4 regions of the Aneurinibacillus baijiui genome follow, and region 4 is predicted to be linked to each of the others. Evidence: riboswitches for the same ligand, from Rfam matches in the RefSeq annotation. Region 4 holds a riboswitch; each other region holds the start of a gene.

Region 1 (4,189 bases), on a different contig from region 4:
ATTGCGTACACTGCGCCTTCTTCTGTGCGTGTAAACTGTTCAAGCCCCCGCTTCAGCATGGTCACAATCGTTGATTTACCACCACTCACCGGACCCATTAGCAATAGAATTCTTTTTCGCACATCCAGGCGCATCGCTGAAGAGTGAAAATATTCTTCCACCAGCTTCTCAATTGCCCGATCCAATCCGTACATTTCCCGGCTAAAAAATTTGTAGCTTTTGCTTCCATCCTCATTATGTTCAATCCCGGCATGCTTGATCATGTTATACACCCGGGAGTGTGCGGTCTGAGCAACGTGCGGATTTTGTCTTACAATCTCAAGGTACTCGGCGAATGTCCCTTCCCATACGAGCTGTTCTTCACGTGCACGGTATTCTGCAATCCGCTTTAGGATATCCATCGGGCACTCCTCTCCTTTTCTTCGTTCAGAATGATCAGTCATGGGATGCATTTTTACTATCCTATTCGGTGGATGCAGATGACATGCTAAATATCTGACCGCTTTACGTTAATGAAGCAGCGCCGCATCTTTCACTCTTCATAAAAACAGGGCTAAAACGTGTGTATATCACACATTTCAGCCCTGTTTTTATGTCTTTACTTGTCGTATGTAGCTCCATGCATGACTTCAAACACTTCAAGCTTAGAGCCTGTAGCTGGATTATTGTCAGAGGAGTGGGAATGTGCCTGCCGGAAGCTATCGCTCTCAGTCCAAGCTTTGAACGATTCTTCGCTATCCCACTTTGTATAGACGACCTGCTTGTCCCCATCTGTTGCACTCAAGAACTGAAATTCAAGGCAGCCAGGAACATTAGCCATTCGCTCCGCACTTTTGCCGAACATTTCTCCCATACGACCTTTCATCGCTTCAGGAACTTGCAATACATTCATGACAACGTACATACAATGCACCTCCATAAAGTATCAATCTCTCTCACTATAGCAAATCATCTCGACATTTTCCAATCACAAGCGTACAAACTTTGTCAAGATTACCGTATGCCCATATGTTCCCATCATATAGTGGATCAGGTATAATAAAAGGGAAATTTACACTTGGGAGAGGGGATATGAACGATGGGTATGGTGATTGTTTTAGTAGTGACGGGCTTGGTGCTTGGCGCAATTTTCACTGCAGGATACAATGAGGACAAAACGTGGGGTCTGTAATACTTCGTTGATAAGGTAAAGCGCTGCCAGTCTGTATTGGCAGCGCTTTTTAAACGGTTACACACCGAATTCATTTTCCTGTTCTTCTTCTACTACCATCTGCAGGTCATACGCAGCAATCGCCGCATAGCAATATTCGCCCAACTCGCTCCGCCTTTTTGCTTCCGCTACGATATATTGAGGAGATCCTTCATTTTCTTCATCATACACTGCGAGCAAGCCATCTGAATTATCAAGAAGAAATGCATTTTTCGCCTTGAATTGCCACGCTCCTTCATACGGACGCTTGGTGATACTGGTGACAAAGTCCGCTTCCCCAAGCAGATTTCTATAGTATGTCTGCTTCTCTTCCTGCCACTTGCTCTCCTGTTCAAGAAATGGCGTAAGAACCGCAAGCTTCAGAGAAGGATACATCTCCTTCAATTCAAGCACGACTTCCGCTGCCCATAATTCAACTCCAAGCTGGCCGCTTATAATCATCCATTCGGCTCCATCCTCAATATAAGAGACAAGGCGCTTGCGAATCGCCTTTTTAATATAGCCAATCCCAGGATGCTTCGTATCAAAAATCCCCAATTCATGGGGTTTGTATCCTGTAATTACGATTCGTCTTAGCACTCAGCTTCCCCCCTCCTGCTTATCTTACCTCTCTTTTAATTGTTGTACCAGTATGGCTTGCCGCATTAAAAAAGACAGAGAGCACACCTGCTCTCTGTCGTATCTTCACGTATTAAAATACCGGAATTACCGAGCCTTTATACTTCTCGTCGATGAATTTTTTCACATCTTCAGATTTAAGTACTTGCAGAAGTTTTTTGATTTCTTCTCGATTTTCGTCGCCTTCTTTTACTGCCACGATGTTAGCGAACGTTTTGGCTGCCTCGGAATCTTTTTTCTCCATCGCTAATGCTTGATCAAATGTCAAGCCGCCTTCCATCGCATAGTTTCCGTTAATTATGGCATAATCCACTTCACCGATTGCACGCGGCAGAAGAGAGGCCTGCATTTCTTTGATTTGAATATTATGCGGATTTTCTACAATATCCTGCTTGGTCAGACTGTTAAGGTCTTTACCGGCTGTAAGTGTAATCCAGCCTTTTGATTCGATCAGCTTAAGTGCACGTGCACCGTTCGATACATCATCCGGAATCGCTACGACAGCACCGTTTTTCGGCTGTGCAGCTTTTTCTTTACCCGGATATAACCCCATCGGCTCTAGGTGAATACCGTCCAATGCTTTAATATGTGTACCGTGCTTCTTATTGAACTCATCAAGGTACGGCACTGTCTGGAAGTAGTTGGCTGCTACTTGCTTTTCTTCTAGGGCTGTATTCGGCAGAACGTAATCGTCGAATACTCTCACTTCCATCTCCACACCTTGTTCCTTTAGCTTATCTTTCACATGATCAAGAATTTCCGCATGTGGAACCGCGCTTGCGCCTACGACAATTTTCTTTTTATCCTCACCGCCGCCGCACGCTGCAAGCATGCTGACTACGAACAGCAGCATAACAGATATAAACCATTTTTTCATCGTCTATTCCCTCTTCTTCATGTAGTGTAGTTGATGTCTAAGGCTGCTCGTCACTGCGTAATGTGTACGGGCCCAGTACACATCACACAAAAAAACCTCTCAAGACAGACAAGAGAGGTTTGGTTATACGTTCATGCATACTCTTATCTGCCAAGACACCATGATCCAACGTGTCTTGCTGGAATTAGCACAGCCTTCTTCTTACGCATAAGAAGAATTCCGCTGCCGGGTTTCATCGGGCCAGTCCCTCCACCTCTCTCGATAAGCGAGATCACTATATAGTTGTACTGAGAAGTATATTACGCATCTTTTGCAAGATTGTCAATTACTTTTTTTATAAATCAGTTTTATTTATCCGTCAAAAAAATCCCTGTACCCGCCGCAAGCTGTTCGTATAATTCTTTCAAGGTACCGCTCGCATCTACGCGATGCTGCGGAACTCCTCGGTCGATCTTATAATCTTCCACGAGGAACGTCTTCAAACCAACCTCTGCAGCTACCATGTCCTGCTGCATATCATTTCCAACCATAATCGTATCTTCTGGTCGCACACCGATCCGCTCACAAATTTCTAAGAAGTATTTTGGATTCGGCTTGCAATAACGTGCCTCTTCAAAAACAGTAACATGCTCAAAGTCATCTTCTACAAGTCCGGCCCACTTCATTCGTTCGCGAATAGCCATACCCGGAAATACGGGATTGGTTGCAACAACCATGCGATAGCCGCGCTTCTTTGCTTCCTCCACTACCTTTAGTGCATAGGGGTGCGGTTCAATTTCTTCTTTTAACAAAGGAAATTCTTCTGCATAAAACGTATCAAATAACGGCCAGATTACATTCTCCTCTACCCCGCATGTTGAAAAGAAATGCTCACGAAATATCTCTTCGTTGGTACGGTCTGGGCCATCGTCTTTCATCATTTGTTTAGTTGCATCCCATACAGATTTAATCAGTTGTTCTGGTTGAACAATATGGGCTGTATATTCCCCCAGCCGTTTCATATAGCGATTCATGAACGCCTCGGTATCAAGCGTTAACAGCGTTCCATCCAAATCAAAAAATATGGCTCGTTCCACTATGCAACACTCTCCTCTTTATTATTTCATTCCTGGATAACCAACCTGACGCAGCGCTTCATATAGAATAACCGCCGCCGTATTGGATAGATTCAATGAACGCGTTGCATCTCCCATCGGAATACGGATAATCTGTCCAGGATATTGCGCTAGAATATCTTCAGGAATTCCTGTTGTTTCTTTACCGAAAATAAAAAAATCACCATCCCTATACTCTGCGTCGGAATGGTACTGATCCCCGCTTGTCTCGATAAAGAAAAAACGTCCATCAGGGTGCTTTGCCGCAAACTCAGCAAAGGACTGATAATATGTAAGATCAACCGCATGCCAATAATCAAGCCCTGCCCGCTTTAAGTACTTATCATCTGTCGAGAACCCCAGCGGTTCAATTAGGTGTAAGCGGGTACG
Region 2 (4,189 bases), on a different contig from region 4:
CTGCTGGGTTTTATTTACGTGTATGTATGCATACGGATAAATAAAGCAGCGCCTACTATTCAGTTGTACAGATATGCATCACTCTTACGATACAGACTCTGTATTCGTCTTAATTGCTTTATACTTCTTCTGCGCATCCTTATAAGCCACAATTAATGCCTTCTGTGATGAACCGTGATAACGGCGGCGAATCTCACCTGCCATCGCTTCTGTCTCCCATATCGTGCGCCCTACAAAGATTGAGCGCACAAAATCAGATGTAAGCGGAATGGTAGATGAACAGCCCGCGTCAATAATCTTATCGCTGCGGCAATCAATCACCAGCCCAATAAAAAACGCATTATACTGCTGGGTGATCGGATTGTTAATCGACGATTGCGCATCGCCTACGATATAGATAGAATCGGCATCATACAGCACAGAAGTCCTCATTTCTCCGCTATACGGCCAGGCTCCCCGGGATGTCCAAAGGAACGCTTCAGACGACCGGCTTCCTGCATAGCGGCGACTAGTTCTAGGCTTAATTTTAACAGAAAATAATGTATTTTGTAAATAATACAATTCGGATTATTTGTCTATATTTTCTTTCTATTTGGTATACAGTGTTCGACAGATTTCTTCTTCCGCCGTAAAAAAAGCCCCGCCTTTTCGCTGGATAAGTCCATTCATAAGATAAATCACACCTCGTTTTGCCTCCTTGTCAAAATACATACCAGAGAGAAGCCCGTATGCATCTCCTGCATGTCCGATGAGCAATCGATTCGGCACCAGATCTTCCGTAATATGAAAGTTCAATCCCGATTTGCAAAAGAAACGATCCGCTGAATGACCGCTCCACTGCACACTATGCATCTGCTTGCATGTTCCCTGCTGCAAGATACGTACACCATTCCATGCGCCGTCATGCAGATGCGCCAGCATGAACCTGCTCAAATCGGACGCATGCGTACGCACACCGCCCTGCGGTCCGAAGATGGAACCGTTTGTTCCGGGTACATAGCGGCTGTAATCAATGCTCGCTGGCTTAATACCCCGGTACTCATCCATACTCGCATGGAATGCTTTCTTCTCTTCATCGTATTCATACAAGACCGCAATCCTGTCCATCTGCTGGTAATCCTGAATCGCGAAGCTTGTATCCTTCATGCCAAGCGGTGTAAAAATATGTTGTTGGCAATACAGATCAAAGCGCTGGCCTGATTGTTTTTCTATAATGGTTGCAAGAATGATAGCGCCCAGATTCGAATATTCGAACCGCCCGTTATCTTCCGGCGGGTACGCCCCCCAGAGATCTTCCGTATAATAACGCCCTTGCGGGAGTAAAAGCTCTCGTAGGTCCAACATAGGCGGGTTCTCACTTCGGGAAGCGATTACAAAATCAACATACACATCCTGTAAACTAGATGTATGCGTCATCAATTGTCGCAGCGTAACAGGGTGTTCAGGATAGCCAGGATTACGCAGCTTATATCCTACATACTCTCCCACCTCCCTATCAAGATCGCATAAGCCTTGCTCAACAAGCTGCATGAGCGCGGTTGCGGTGATTGTCTTGGAAATCGATGCTGCCCGAAACACCGTATCATGCGTTACCGGTATTCGTCGGTCGTAATCCGCCCATCCATAGCTGCCACGCCAGCATATATCCTGCCCTTGCACTACAGCCGCAGATAGGCCGATTACTTGATGGGCAGCCATAATTTCTTTTATCCGTGCATCCACTCGCTTCATCTCCACCTTTCTTTTCCCAATAAAAATATGAGATGCTCCTAAGCTAGCACCTATTCAACCTATAAATTACCATATTATTTGATGCTCAGAGAAAGTAATTTTCAAAAAACAAATTCCTTATTGACATATCGGAATAATACATTTATGATTAGACACAACTTCATATCCACGATCATTTCTTATCCAGAGAGACTGAGGGATCTGGCCCAATGACGTCTCAGCAACCTGTCTTATACAAGGTGCTACCTCCAGCAGAAGCTTTATTCTGGCAGATAAGAGGAACGAATGCATGCAACCATCCTCTTCTCTTGTGAGAAGAGGATTTTTTATTGTCGAGAAGCAGTGCATGGAACTCTTATCAACGTTAAACCAAGTAAACCTATATACAAAAAAGGAGTGTGAACACAATGACAACGGTTGGATATTGGTTTGTGTCTTTAGCTGTCGCCTATACGGTTCTTCTTATTTCCATCGGCCGAATTGCCCGTAGAAAAGCAGCCGGCGGCAGCGGATATTTCGTAGGCGGCAGGAATTTTACTACACTATTCGTAGCAGTATGTATTACAGGCTTATTCTCAGGGTCTTCTTTCATCTCTATTATTGAGCTCTCTTATCTCAAAGGGGTATCTGCCGTGTGGTACGGTGTAGCTGAAACGCTGCAAGTACTGCTCATCGCTACACTACTGATCGCCCCTTTCCGTAAAAAACTTATCATTACTGTATCCGGATTGATCGGTGATCACTTTGGCCGCAAAGCACGGGCGCTTGGCGGTGCCATTACCGCTTTTGCCTTCCCGATGTGGTCGGTAGCCACAGCGTTAGCCTTCGCTTCGGCGCTCCATGTATTTACCGGTATTTCCTTACTCGTTTCGGTAGCACTGACAGCTGTATTGCTGTTTGCATATCTGCAATTTGGCGGTATGTGGGCCATCGGCTACACACAGCTACTGAATACGATCGTCTTCTATATTATGCTTGTCATCGGCTTTGCGGCTGTACTTATTTATCCGGGAATTGACGGACTTAAGGAATTTGCGGCAGCCAAACCGCACATGTACTCTCCTGCGGGTGCAGGCATTCAGACGATTGTAGCCTGGTTCGGTACGTTTCTCGTCAACGTCGTATTAGCACAAGCAGCATTCCAGATGGCACTATCATGCCGTACACCAGAAGAAGGGAAACGCGGCCTATTATGGGCAGCCGTTCTTGGCATCCCGCTCATCATCGGAGCGGTTGTCTTTGGCTTGGCAGCAGCAAGCGTGATTCCAGATGAGACGCGTGGGTTGATTGCCATTCCACAGTATTTGATGCAGGCCCTGCCGGCACCGCTCGTCGCTTTATTCTTCCTCGGCTTCTGGGCTTGTGCGTTGAGCTGGGGCGCACCCTGCCAGTTCTCTGGGGCCACAAGCCTTGGCAAAGACGTCGGGGAAGCCATCCATCCAGGACAGAGCGAGCAGACATACATCCGCTATACGAAATGGTCTCTGGCAGCCCTTACGGTACTAATGGTCATCTTCGCCTCACTGCGGGCCGAGCAATCCGCATGGTGGAACGTTCTTGCCTGGGTCACACGCAATTCCGCAACATTCGCACCCGTCGTTGCAGCGCTGTTCTGGCCGCTCGCTACACGACGTGCTGTACTTGCATCTATGGCAGCAGGTACATTCACCGGTCTGCTCTGGTATTATTTGAGCGGCTGGCAGATTAGCAGCTTTTTCTTGAACACACACCCTGTATGGCCGGGCATGATCGCCAATATGCTAACACTCATACTCATAACGATTGCAGAGAATAGCGGCCGCATCACCTGGAACCTGCACACGTCACGCAGCGCACTTGGCAGGATATGCCTCGCTACAGGTATTGTATTCGTAGGAATAATCAGCTTTGCTTTTTCCTGGCTCTATCAAACAGGATTATTGGGATTGTGCCTGTTTATCGTAGTAATTAGCGCCTTCTTCACGCTGATGACATTCACATCCGCTAAAGATCCGGAAGCAATGTATACACAAGAAGTTAAAAAGGCTTCGGCACAATAACCAAGTCTAGTAATAGAAGTAAGGAGGAATTATATAATGACAACAACCAAAGAAAACGACGCAACAAAAGAGATTCGAAAAGTACGCGCCCAAACAGAATGGGTACATGGTTTTGAAACGGTACAGCATATACGTGACTTCGCCTTCACCATCGACGAGCCGGAGAAAATCGGCGGTACAAACAAAGGGCCGACTCCGCTCGAATATGTGCTCGGTGCTTATAACGGCTGTCTGCAAGTTGTCATTGAGACGATTGCCCGTGAACTTGGCGTGCATATTGTAGCAATCTCCTTATACAGCGAAGGTACAGTAGATCGGCGCGGTATGTTCGGAACAGCCGATGTCTCTCCTCATTTTCAACAGATTCGCACTACTATAGAAATAGAGGCAGCAGGCAAGGAAAAACTCGAAGAACTCAA
Region 3 (4,189 bases), on a different contig from region 4:
CAGAATGGGTAAGAAAATAAAGAGAATTTCAATCAAAGCCAGGAATGGAATTCCTTCCATAATTTCAACACGCTCAAGAAAAGCTTCTTCGCCGCGCGTTGCATAGAAGTTCGTAAATAAGTGAACGAACAAAAATCCCCCGATTGGTACAACCCCTAGCAGGGAATGTAGTTTACGGTTAAAAAAGTGACGGTGATTCAGCATTGCACAGACTCCCCCTTTCACAAGGTTACGTTTCAGATTTTCTAGTTTGACACTTTTTTCACAAAAATAATCAATTTCTCTCCGACTTCTTCATCTACGTACGTGAAGATTCCCTACCACTCTCTCGTCTCTCTAGAAATTCCCCCTTTGCTCACTCCATTCCACATGCATGACATGAAGAAAAGCTTCCCGAGGAAGCCTTAAAATAAATGAAGACTTTGTGACAGATTCATTTTACTCCGTATGGAAGGTAGCGTCAAGAAAAGCAGCGGACAAATTGTCGAAATACGCCGATAATCTGTGGACAATCTTTATAATTATCTCGGGGCAGCAGACGGAGCGAAAATATTAGCCGCATGTTTCTCAATAAACCGTTCAACTAACGGACCAATTTTTACAAATTCGACAAGAAAGCCGTCATGGCCATAGATGGATTCGACAAAATGATAATCCACATCCTTACCAAGTGCTCGCATAAGATCGACAATCTCCTCCTGATGGTCGGCAGGATACAATAAATCTTTTGAAATTGCTACAGATAGAACCTTAGCTTCAATTCTCTCAAGTGCAGCCTTAATCCCGCCTCGTCCTCGACCAATATCGTGCGAATCCATTGCCTTTAGCAAATACAGATAGCTATTGGCATCGAATCGCGTGACCAGCTTCTGCCCCTGATAGCGCAAATAGCTTTCAATGTTAAAGGTGGAATCGAACTGCATTACATCGCGTTCATCCTTTAACCGTCGGCCAAATCGATACTCAAATAAATCAGCAGTACGATACGTGATCATGCCAAGCATCCGGGCTATGGATAATCCATTTACAGGCCCTTTTTCCGGATAATAGCTGCCGTTTTTCCACTCGGGATCGGATAGAATCGCCTGTCTTCCTACATCATTATAAGCAATCGCTACAGCTGACAAGCGTGCGGATGTCGCAATTGGCAGGACAAGATGCATCATTTCCGGATACATCACCGCCCACTCATATACCTGCATGCCGCCCATGGAACCGCCCACCACAGCAAAGAGCTTCTCAATTCCTAATTGCTCAATCAACATATACTGCAGCTTCACCATATCCCGAATCGTCACAACCGGAAAAGCAGCACCATACGGCTCTCCCGTCTCCGGGTTCGAAGAGGCGGGACCCGTTGTACCTGCACAGCCTCCCAGCACGTTTGACGTGATTACAAAATATTTATTCGTATCAACGTATCGTCCGGGGCCAATCAGTCCTTCCCACCATCCTGGGGTCTCTTCATCTCCCACCGCATATGCATCACCGGTAAGCGCGTGACACACCAAAATCGCATTGGTCTTCTCCTCATTTAGCGTCCCGCTCGCCTCATAAGCAATCTCAACCTGCTTGAGTGTAGCTCCACACTCCAACGTTATTTCATCTATAACCATCTTCTGTATCATGCGCTTATTCACTCCTTTCTAGCAGGAAGTCAGAAGAATCCCTCTTCCCTTCCTCTTAGCGTTTATCTTCATGTCATGAAAAAAACGCCGCTTCCTATAAGGAAGAGGCGTTTATATGGCGCATACCTCCCCTTATCTTCCAGAACGAAACATATCGTTCTGCTGGAGTTAGCACCTTATCCGCGCAAACGCGCGGGGTTGCCGGGCTTCATCGGGCCAGTCCCTCCGCCTCTCTTGATAAGAGCTATCATAAAATTGTATTCCGACTTTCTACGAGTTAGTTCAATACTACGGTTTTTACTGACTAATGTCAATATTGACAAAAAGGACATCCGCTTTGTAAACTTATATTATGTATTAGGTTAACAAATTATCACGAAGGAGCAACCTATGAACATTGAAAGTAGAAAAATGTTAATTTTATCGGCCTTATTCTGTGCGATCATCGCCGTCTTCGCACAAATTTCTATCTCATTCATTCCGCAAGTTCCATTCACCCTGCAGAATTTTGCCATTGCGCTAGCCCCCATTATTCTCGGTCGCCGCTATGGTACAATCGCCGTTCTGCTCTATCTACTGCTCGGAGCCATTGGGGCTCCGGTATTTGCCCAATTCTCAGGTGGGATGGGCATTCTCATCGGCAAAACAGGTGGCTATTTGCTCGGATACGTTGTAGCGGTTTTTGTTATGGGAACAATCTTTAAGGGTAAGGATATCACATTTACCCGCGCATTTGTTGCTAATCTTATCGGCTTACTAATTATTTATGCGTTCGGTGTTACCCAGCTTAAGCTCGTCTTGAGTCTATCGTGGGGCCAGGCATTCACATTCGGAATGGGACTGTTCGTTATTCCTGACCTGGTAAAAGTGGCGGCCGCTTCTTACCTGGGAATCCTCATCCGCCACCGACTTGACGCAGCAGGTCTCCTGCCTGCTTCTGTGCGCAATAATCGAAGCGTCGCGTAAGTACTGAAAAAAGGACAAGCCCATGCCGTTTTTATCTGGCATGGGCTTGCTTTTTTTATCCTCCGTATACAACAGCAGTCTCTTTGACATCTAACCCAAACGATGTATGCAGACTCTGTACAGCATCCTCTATTCTTTCCACTGGAATAATGCTAGAGACCTTAATTTCCGAAGTAGATACCATCTTGATCTCAATTCCTTGTTCCGCAAGGCAGGTGAACATCTGAGCAGCTACCCCTGGGTTTGTAATCATACCTGCGCCTACGATAGATACCTTAGCAAGTTCCTCCTCTGCCATCGCATAGCCAAATTGCAGCGCTTCGCGATGCTTCAGCAATACATCGAGTGTTTTCTTTACTTCATCTCCGCTTACCGAAAATGACACATTTGTCGTATTCGCTTCATACGCACTCTGTACAATAACATCGACATTAATATGTTCCTCAGCCAACACCGCAAAGAGCTTAGCCATGGCCTCCACTCTTGACGGCAGATCAGCTACCGTAATTTTGGCGACATTTTTATCATGAGCGATGCCGCTCACTGCAAGTCCTTGTTCCATATTCGCTTCCTCCTCTATCATCGTTCCTTCTGCCTCAGTGAAACTCGATCGAACCGTTACACTTACTTGATGCTGCTTCGCGCACTCCACCGCACGTGGATGCAGAACACCTGCACCAAGCGTCGCAAGCTCTAGCATCTCATCATGTGAGATGCTCACAAGCCTTCTGGCAAGAGGAACCATACGCGGGTCTGCCGTATAGACTCCGTCCACATCCGTATATATTTCACACTTTTTTCCATCAAGTGCCGCAGCTAATGCAACCGCGGTCGTATCAGAACCGCCGCGCCCAAGCGTCATAATCTCTCCATGCGCCGAAACTCCTTGAAACCCGGCTACTACCACCACGTTTCCCTTATTCAATGCTTCTATGATGAATGCGGTATCAATCCGATCAATACGAGCCTTCATATGTATATCTTCTGTCATGATTCCTGCTTGCCATCCGGTCATAGATACAGCAGCCTGGCCTTGTTCTTGAAGTGCCATCGTCAATAATGCGATCGATACCTGCTCCCCGGTTGTAAGCAGCATGTCCATCTCACGCGGATGTGGCTCATCCGTAATCTGCTTCGCCATATCCACTAAGACATCGGTCGATTTTCCCATTGCTGATACTACCACAACCACTTGATGGCCCTTCTGCACCGTTGATATGACACGCTGGGCTACTGCTTGAATTCGTTCGATTGTGCCGACGGATGTACCGCCAAATTTTTGTACAATTATGCTCACTTTGTGTACCCTCCTCAAATTAAGATAATATTCTTCTCTTCATTATCAGAGTACTCCGCACACATATGAGGGTTAGAGAACGCAATGCCGGATCAATAAAAAAGACAACAGCAAGGCATAGGCCAAAGCGGTTGTCTGTAGATTCTCAAGAAATATAATGACAGCGAACGCTCACTTCCCTACTCCCTGTGCGAGATAGTACTCCACCGGCTATCTGGGACGATGATCCGGTGACAGTTCTGCATTTGTTCAATGCAGACCCAACAGCAGACGTTGAGATCCGTTCTGCCATTTCGGC
Region 4 (4,189 bases):
TCAATGAAGCTGCAGCGAAAGCCGCCGGCCTATCTGTTCCTGACAAACTAAAAGCCGCCGCTGAAGTCATCAAGTAATCAGAACTGCACCAAAAAACTCCTTCCCTGTTAGTGGAAGGAGTTTTTTTTGTCAGCAAACGATTCTTTTACTTCGAGTACATCCACATCGAATTTACGGTGTGTTGCTTCGATTAGGTGAGTGAATACGTCCCGTGTCTCCCTATCAAGCACGTGCAGTCCAATTCCAGTAACACCACCAGGCACACATACCTTAGCTTGTAAGGTGGGCAGAGAAAAGCGCCCGTCTTCTAAAAGCCGTCCCATACCGATTACCATCTCTGTCATAAGTCTGGTTGCCTCTTTCTCTGTTATGGTGGTCTCCGCAGCAGCGCTGTCGATAAAACGCTGTAGTAGAAAACTGAAGAATGCTGGACCGCAGCTAACAATATCAGAAGAGATGCGCGTTGCTTCTTCTTCAATTTCGATAGGTGTACTAATGTTGGATAACAATGATAGCAGCATCGTGCGATCCTTGTCATGCAGTCGGCTACCGAACGTCACAAGCGAAGCACCGCTGAGCGCTGTATTCGTAATGCTTGGAATCACCCGGGCTACTTTACAGTGGGAATGAGCTTCAAGCTGCCGAATTCCGACAGAGCTTGTAATGGAGAGAACAAGCTTCTCCGGTGTCAAATACGGTGCAATCTCATCAAGCACAGTTCGATATTCCAGTGGCTTGGTACAGAGGAACAGCACGTCCGCCATCTTCGCAACAATCATGTTGGCTCCGGTATCAATTCCGGGATGTTTTTTGACAAGCGTCCGCAGCTTCTCCGGTGTCCGGTTCGAGGCAATGATACGCTCAGGCGGCACGGCACCGGATTCAATAAAGGCTTCAATGAGAATTGTCCCCATACTTCCCGTTCCGATAAAGCCAATCTGCATCCTGATTCCCCCCGGCAATATGATTGATTAATGTGTATGGGGAAGAAAAGGAATTCAGTACACATATTTTTCTACATGTGCTAAAATGGAATTGATTGGTAATTATTTGCATAATTCACGTACCATGTCCGCGGTAACAACCTTGCGGGGAGGCAGGTGGTGGCGTTGGGCCAATTGATTGATCTGGTGTGTGACTTCATTGATTGAATCGACATTCATCTCTTCCCCCTGCTTATATTGTTCGATAGCTTCCTCAATTCTTGATTCCCGCATTGCGTCTAGCTTGCGGTACAGGGTAATGTATTCGGCTTGTTTAGCCGAGTGTGCAGTAATGGCTTCATGAACACTCATAAGTATATCCTCCTTTTTCTTATCACTTTCAGAATGTTTATATGAAAATTATAGGTAATCTGTTGGAAAACCACAAGTAAGGGAGAGAAGGTCGCGTATGCAGTGGTCTTGGAACAAAAAAAAGTGGACTGGTAGTAGTATATGTCTTCTTATTCTTGGTAGTAGTGTTTATTTTTATAACATGGAAAATACACCGCAAGAGCATCCGTTGGCCTTCAGCGAGGCAAAACCGTCTGTACAGGAGGATGCTAGACAGGAACAGCAGAGCGCAGAGGTAAAGCAAAACCCCGATCCAACAAGGCAGACAACGGTTCCTGCTCCTACCACCTTTGTGATTGATGTAAAAGGCGCAGTCGTCTCTCCTGGTGTATATACGTTATCTGCAGATGCAAGGGTCTATCAAGCAATTGGGATGGCAGGCGGCCTTCTGCCCGAAGCGGATGCCAAGCAAGTTAATGGAGCGCAGAAGCTAGTCGATGGTATGATGATCTATATCCCGCTCAAAGGAGAGCAAATATCGCCAGCAGGACATGCGACTCCAGGCTCTGTGACAGGCAGTACACCAGCGGTCGGAACGCAGGGTAAGGAAGAGGCGAAAGTTGATCTTAATACGGCAACAGTAGAACAGCTTCAGACCATACCGGGAATTGGACCGCGCAAGGCTGAGGCGATTGTGCAGTATAGAGAAGAGCATGGCCCGTTCAAAACGATAGATTCGTTAACAGGTGTAGCTGGGATAGGGGCTAAGACAGTAGAGAAAATGCGAGCCGGAATTTTTGTACAATAAAAATTTTCTAATTAAGTTGACAGGTCGGAATAGTGAGCCTATAATAAGAGCAAGAAACGCATACGAAAACATAAGCAACACAGTACAATTTTATAGTATCTCTTATCGAGAGAGGCGGAGGGACTGGCCCGATGAAGCCCGGCAACCGGCATGAAGTGCAAGGTGCTAAATCCAGCAAAGCAGTATGCTTTGGAAGATGAGAGCGATGGTACATACCTGCCTATCCGACCCTCTTCTTCTCAAAGAAGAGGGTTTTTATTTTGGTACCTCGCCCGAAACAAAAAAATTAGGTATTGAGGAGGAAGATTGAAAATGGCAGAAGAACGCACATTCAATTTTGAGACAGTATGCTTACATGGAGGACAAGAGGTGGACCCGACAACGCTATCGCGTGCGGTACCGATTTATCAAACATCGTCCTATGTATTCAAAGACACGGAGCATGCAGCCAACCTGTTTGCACTTAAGGAATTCGGCAATATTTATACACGTATTATGAATCCGACACAGGATACGTTTGAGAATCGGATTGCACAGCTTGAAGGGGGGGTTGGTGCGCTGGCGGTCGCATCCGGTCAGGCGGCGATCACCTTCTCGATCCTTAATATTGCCCATGCGGGAGATGAGGTTGTTGCTTCAAGCAACCTGTATGGCGGAACATACAACCTGTTCGCTCATACTCTGCCAAAGCTTGGCATCACAGTAAAGTTCGTGAATCCAGAAAACACGGATGAAATTCGCGCAGCTATCACGGACAAAACAAAAGCGCTGTACACGGAAACAATTGGCAATCCGCGTACGGATGTCGTTGATCTAGAAGTATTGGCTGGGATTGCACACGAGAATGGAATCCCGTTCATTGTAGACAATACATTCGCAACACCATATTTGTGCCGCCCGATTGAATTCGGTGCTGACATTGTCGTACATTCCGCTACCAAATTCATCGGCGGACACGGAACATCCATCGGTGGTGTAATTGTCGATTCTGGTAAATTTGACTGGAACAATGGCAAATTCCCAGGTCTTACTGAACCAGATCCAAGCTATCATGGTGTCGTATACACAGAGGCGGTTGGAAATCTTGCCTATATTATTAAAGCTCGCGTACAACTGCTGCGTGATCTTGGCGCTGCGGTATCGCCATTTAATTCCTGGCTGTTCCTCCAAGGCTTAGAGACGCTTCATCTGCGTATGGACCGTCATGTGGAGAACGCAAAAAAAGTAGCGCAATACTTGGAAAATCACGAACTGGTAGAATGGGTGAACTACGCGGGGCTTGAGAGCAATCAATACTATGAGCGCGCACAGAAATACTTGCCAAAAGGTGCGGGGTCTATCTTTACCTTTGGGATTAAGGGTGGCTTAGAAGAAGGCAAACGGTTCATTAATAGCTTAAAGCTTCTCTCTCATCTTGCAAACGTCGGCGATGCAAAAACGCTTGTGATTCACCCTGCAAGCACAACGCATCAGCAACTGACCGAAGAACAGCAGGTAGCAGCGGGCGTATCACCGGATATGATCCGTCTCTCCATCGGCATTGAATCTGTCGATGATATTATTGCCGATCTTGAACAGGCACTTAAGGCAAGCCAACTGGCTGCAGTATAATAAAATCAGCAGGAGGAAGGACAGGAGAAGGTAGCCTGTCCTTTTTCTGTTGCAGTAGTGGTTTATCTGATTATCAGTTATCATAATAAGAGATCATGCAAATTGAGGTAGAAGAAAGAGAGGAAGGAGAGGGAGGCAGATGGATACACGCAAGTCTTGGGATGAATACTTTATGGATCTGGCCTATATGGCCGCCACCCGTGCAACATGTCCGCGCCGCCATGTTGGCGCAGTCCTGACACGGAATCGAAAGGTATTGGGTACCGCATACAATGGGAGCCCAAGCGGAGTCGATTCCTGCCTGGATGTTGGCTGTATGCTTCATAATTATTACGAGACGAATACAGATGGAGCGATCATAGAGAAGCAGAAATGTATCCGTACGATTCATGCGGAACAGAATTTACTTCTTTTTACCGATCAGGCGGATCGGCAGGGGGCGGCGGTATATGTCACTGACCAGCCGTGCTGGACATGTGCGAATCTGATTGCTAAT

Evidence for each region. Region 4 has a riboswitch for S-adenosylmethionine ahead of AB3351_RS13525 (homocysteine synthase). Riboswitches for the same ligand answer to the same signal wherever they lie in the genome.
Region 1: another riboswitch for S-adenosylmethionine. It lies ahead of AB3351_RS12360 (MetQ/NlpA family ABC transporter substrate-binding protein); the one in region 4 lies ahead of AB3351_RS13525 (homocysteine synthase).
Region 2: another riboswitch for S-adenosylmethionine. It lies ahead of AB3351_RS14575 (sodium:solute symporter family protein); the one in region 4 lies ahead of AB3351_RS13525 (homocysteine synthase).
Region 3: another riboswitch for S-adenosylmethionine. It lies ahead of metX (homoserine O-acetyltransferase MetX); the one in region 4 lies ahead of AB3351_RS13525 (homocysteine synthase).

Annotation. Positions count from the first base shown of each region.
Region 1 covers NZ_JBFTXJ020000005.1:290,047-294,235, forward strand. The annotation lists gene AB3351_RS12345 (PrkA family serine protein kinase) at 1-401, opposite strand, end outside; gene AB3351_RS12350 (antibiotic biosynthesis monooxygenase family protein) at 599-904, opposite strand; gene AB3351_RS12355 (DUF1273 domain-containing protein) at 1,229-1,789, opposite strand; gene AB3351_RS12360 (MetQ/NlpA family ABC transporter substrate-binding protein) at 1,902-2,705, opposite strand; SAM riboswitch class I at 2,846-2,973, opposite strand; gene AB3351_RS12365 (HAD family hydrolase) at 3,053-3,781, opposite strand; gene trmL (tRNA (uridine(34)/cytosine(34)/5-carboxymethylaminomethyluridine(34)-2'-O)-methyltransferase TrmL) at 3,803-4,189, opposite strand, start outside.
Region 2 covers NZ_JBFTXJ020000007.1:120,143-124,331, forward strand. The annotation lists gene AB3351_RS14565 (DUF3870 domain-containing protein) at 85-417, opposite strand; gene AB3351_RS14570 (serine hydrolase domain-containing protein) at 589-1,731, opposite strand; SAM riboswitch class I at 1,908-2,010, shown strand; gene AB3351_RS14575 (sodium:solute symporter family protein) at 2,139-3,770, shown strand; gene AB3351_RS14580 (OsmC family protein) at 3,807-4,189, shown strand, end outside.
Region 3 covers NZ_JBFTXJ020000014.1:13,678-17,866, reverse strand. The annotation lists gene AB3351_RS19590 (succinate dehydrogenase cytochrome b558 subunit) at 1-204, opposite strand, end outside; gene metX (homoserine O-acetyltransferase MetX) at 522-1,628, opposite strand; SAM riboswitch class I at 1,758-1,872, opposite strand; gene AB3351_RS19580 (biotin transporter BioY) at 2,019-2,594, shown strand; gene AB3351_RS19575 (aspartate kinase) at 2,650-3,891, opposite strand; lysine riboswitch at 4,080-4,189, opposite strand, start outside.
Region 4 covers NZ_JBFTXJ020000006.1:182,369-186,557, forward strand. The annotation lists gene AB3351_RS13505 (ABC transporter substrate-binding protein) at 1-77, shown strand, start outside; gene comER (late competence protein ComER) at 108-944, opposite strand; gene AB3351_RS13515 (DUF2533 family protein) at 1,047-1,295, opposite strand; gene AB3351_RS13520 (helix-hairpin-helix domain-containing protein) at 1,393-2,082, shown strand; SAM riboswitch class I at 2,182-2,285, shown strand; gene AB3351_RS13525 (homocysteine synthase) at 2,395-3,693, shown strand; gene AB3351_RS13530 (deoxycytidylate deaminase) at 3,833-4,189, shown strand, end outside.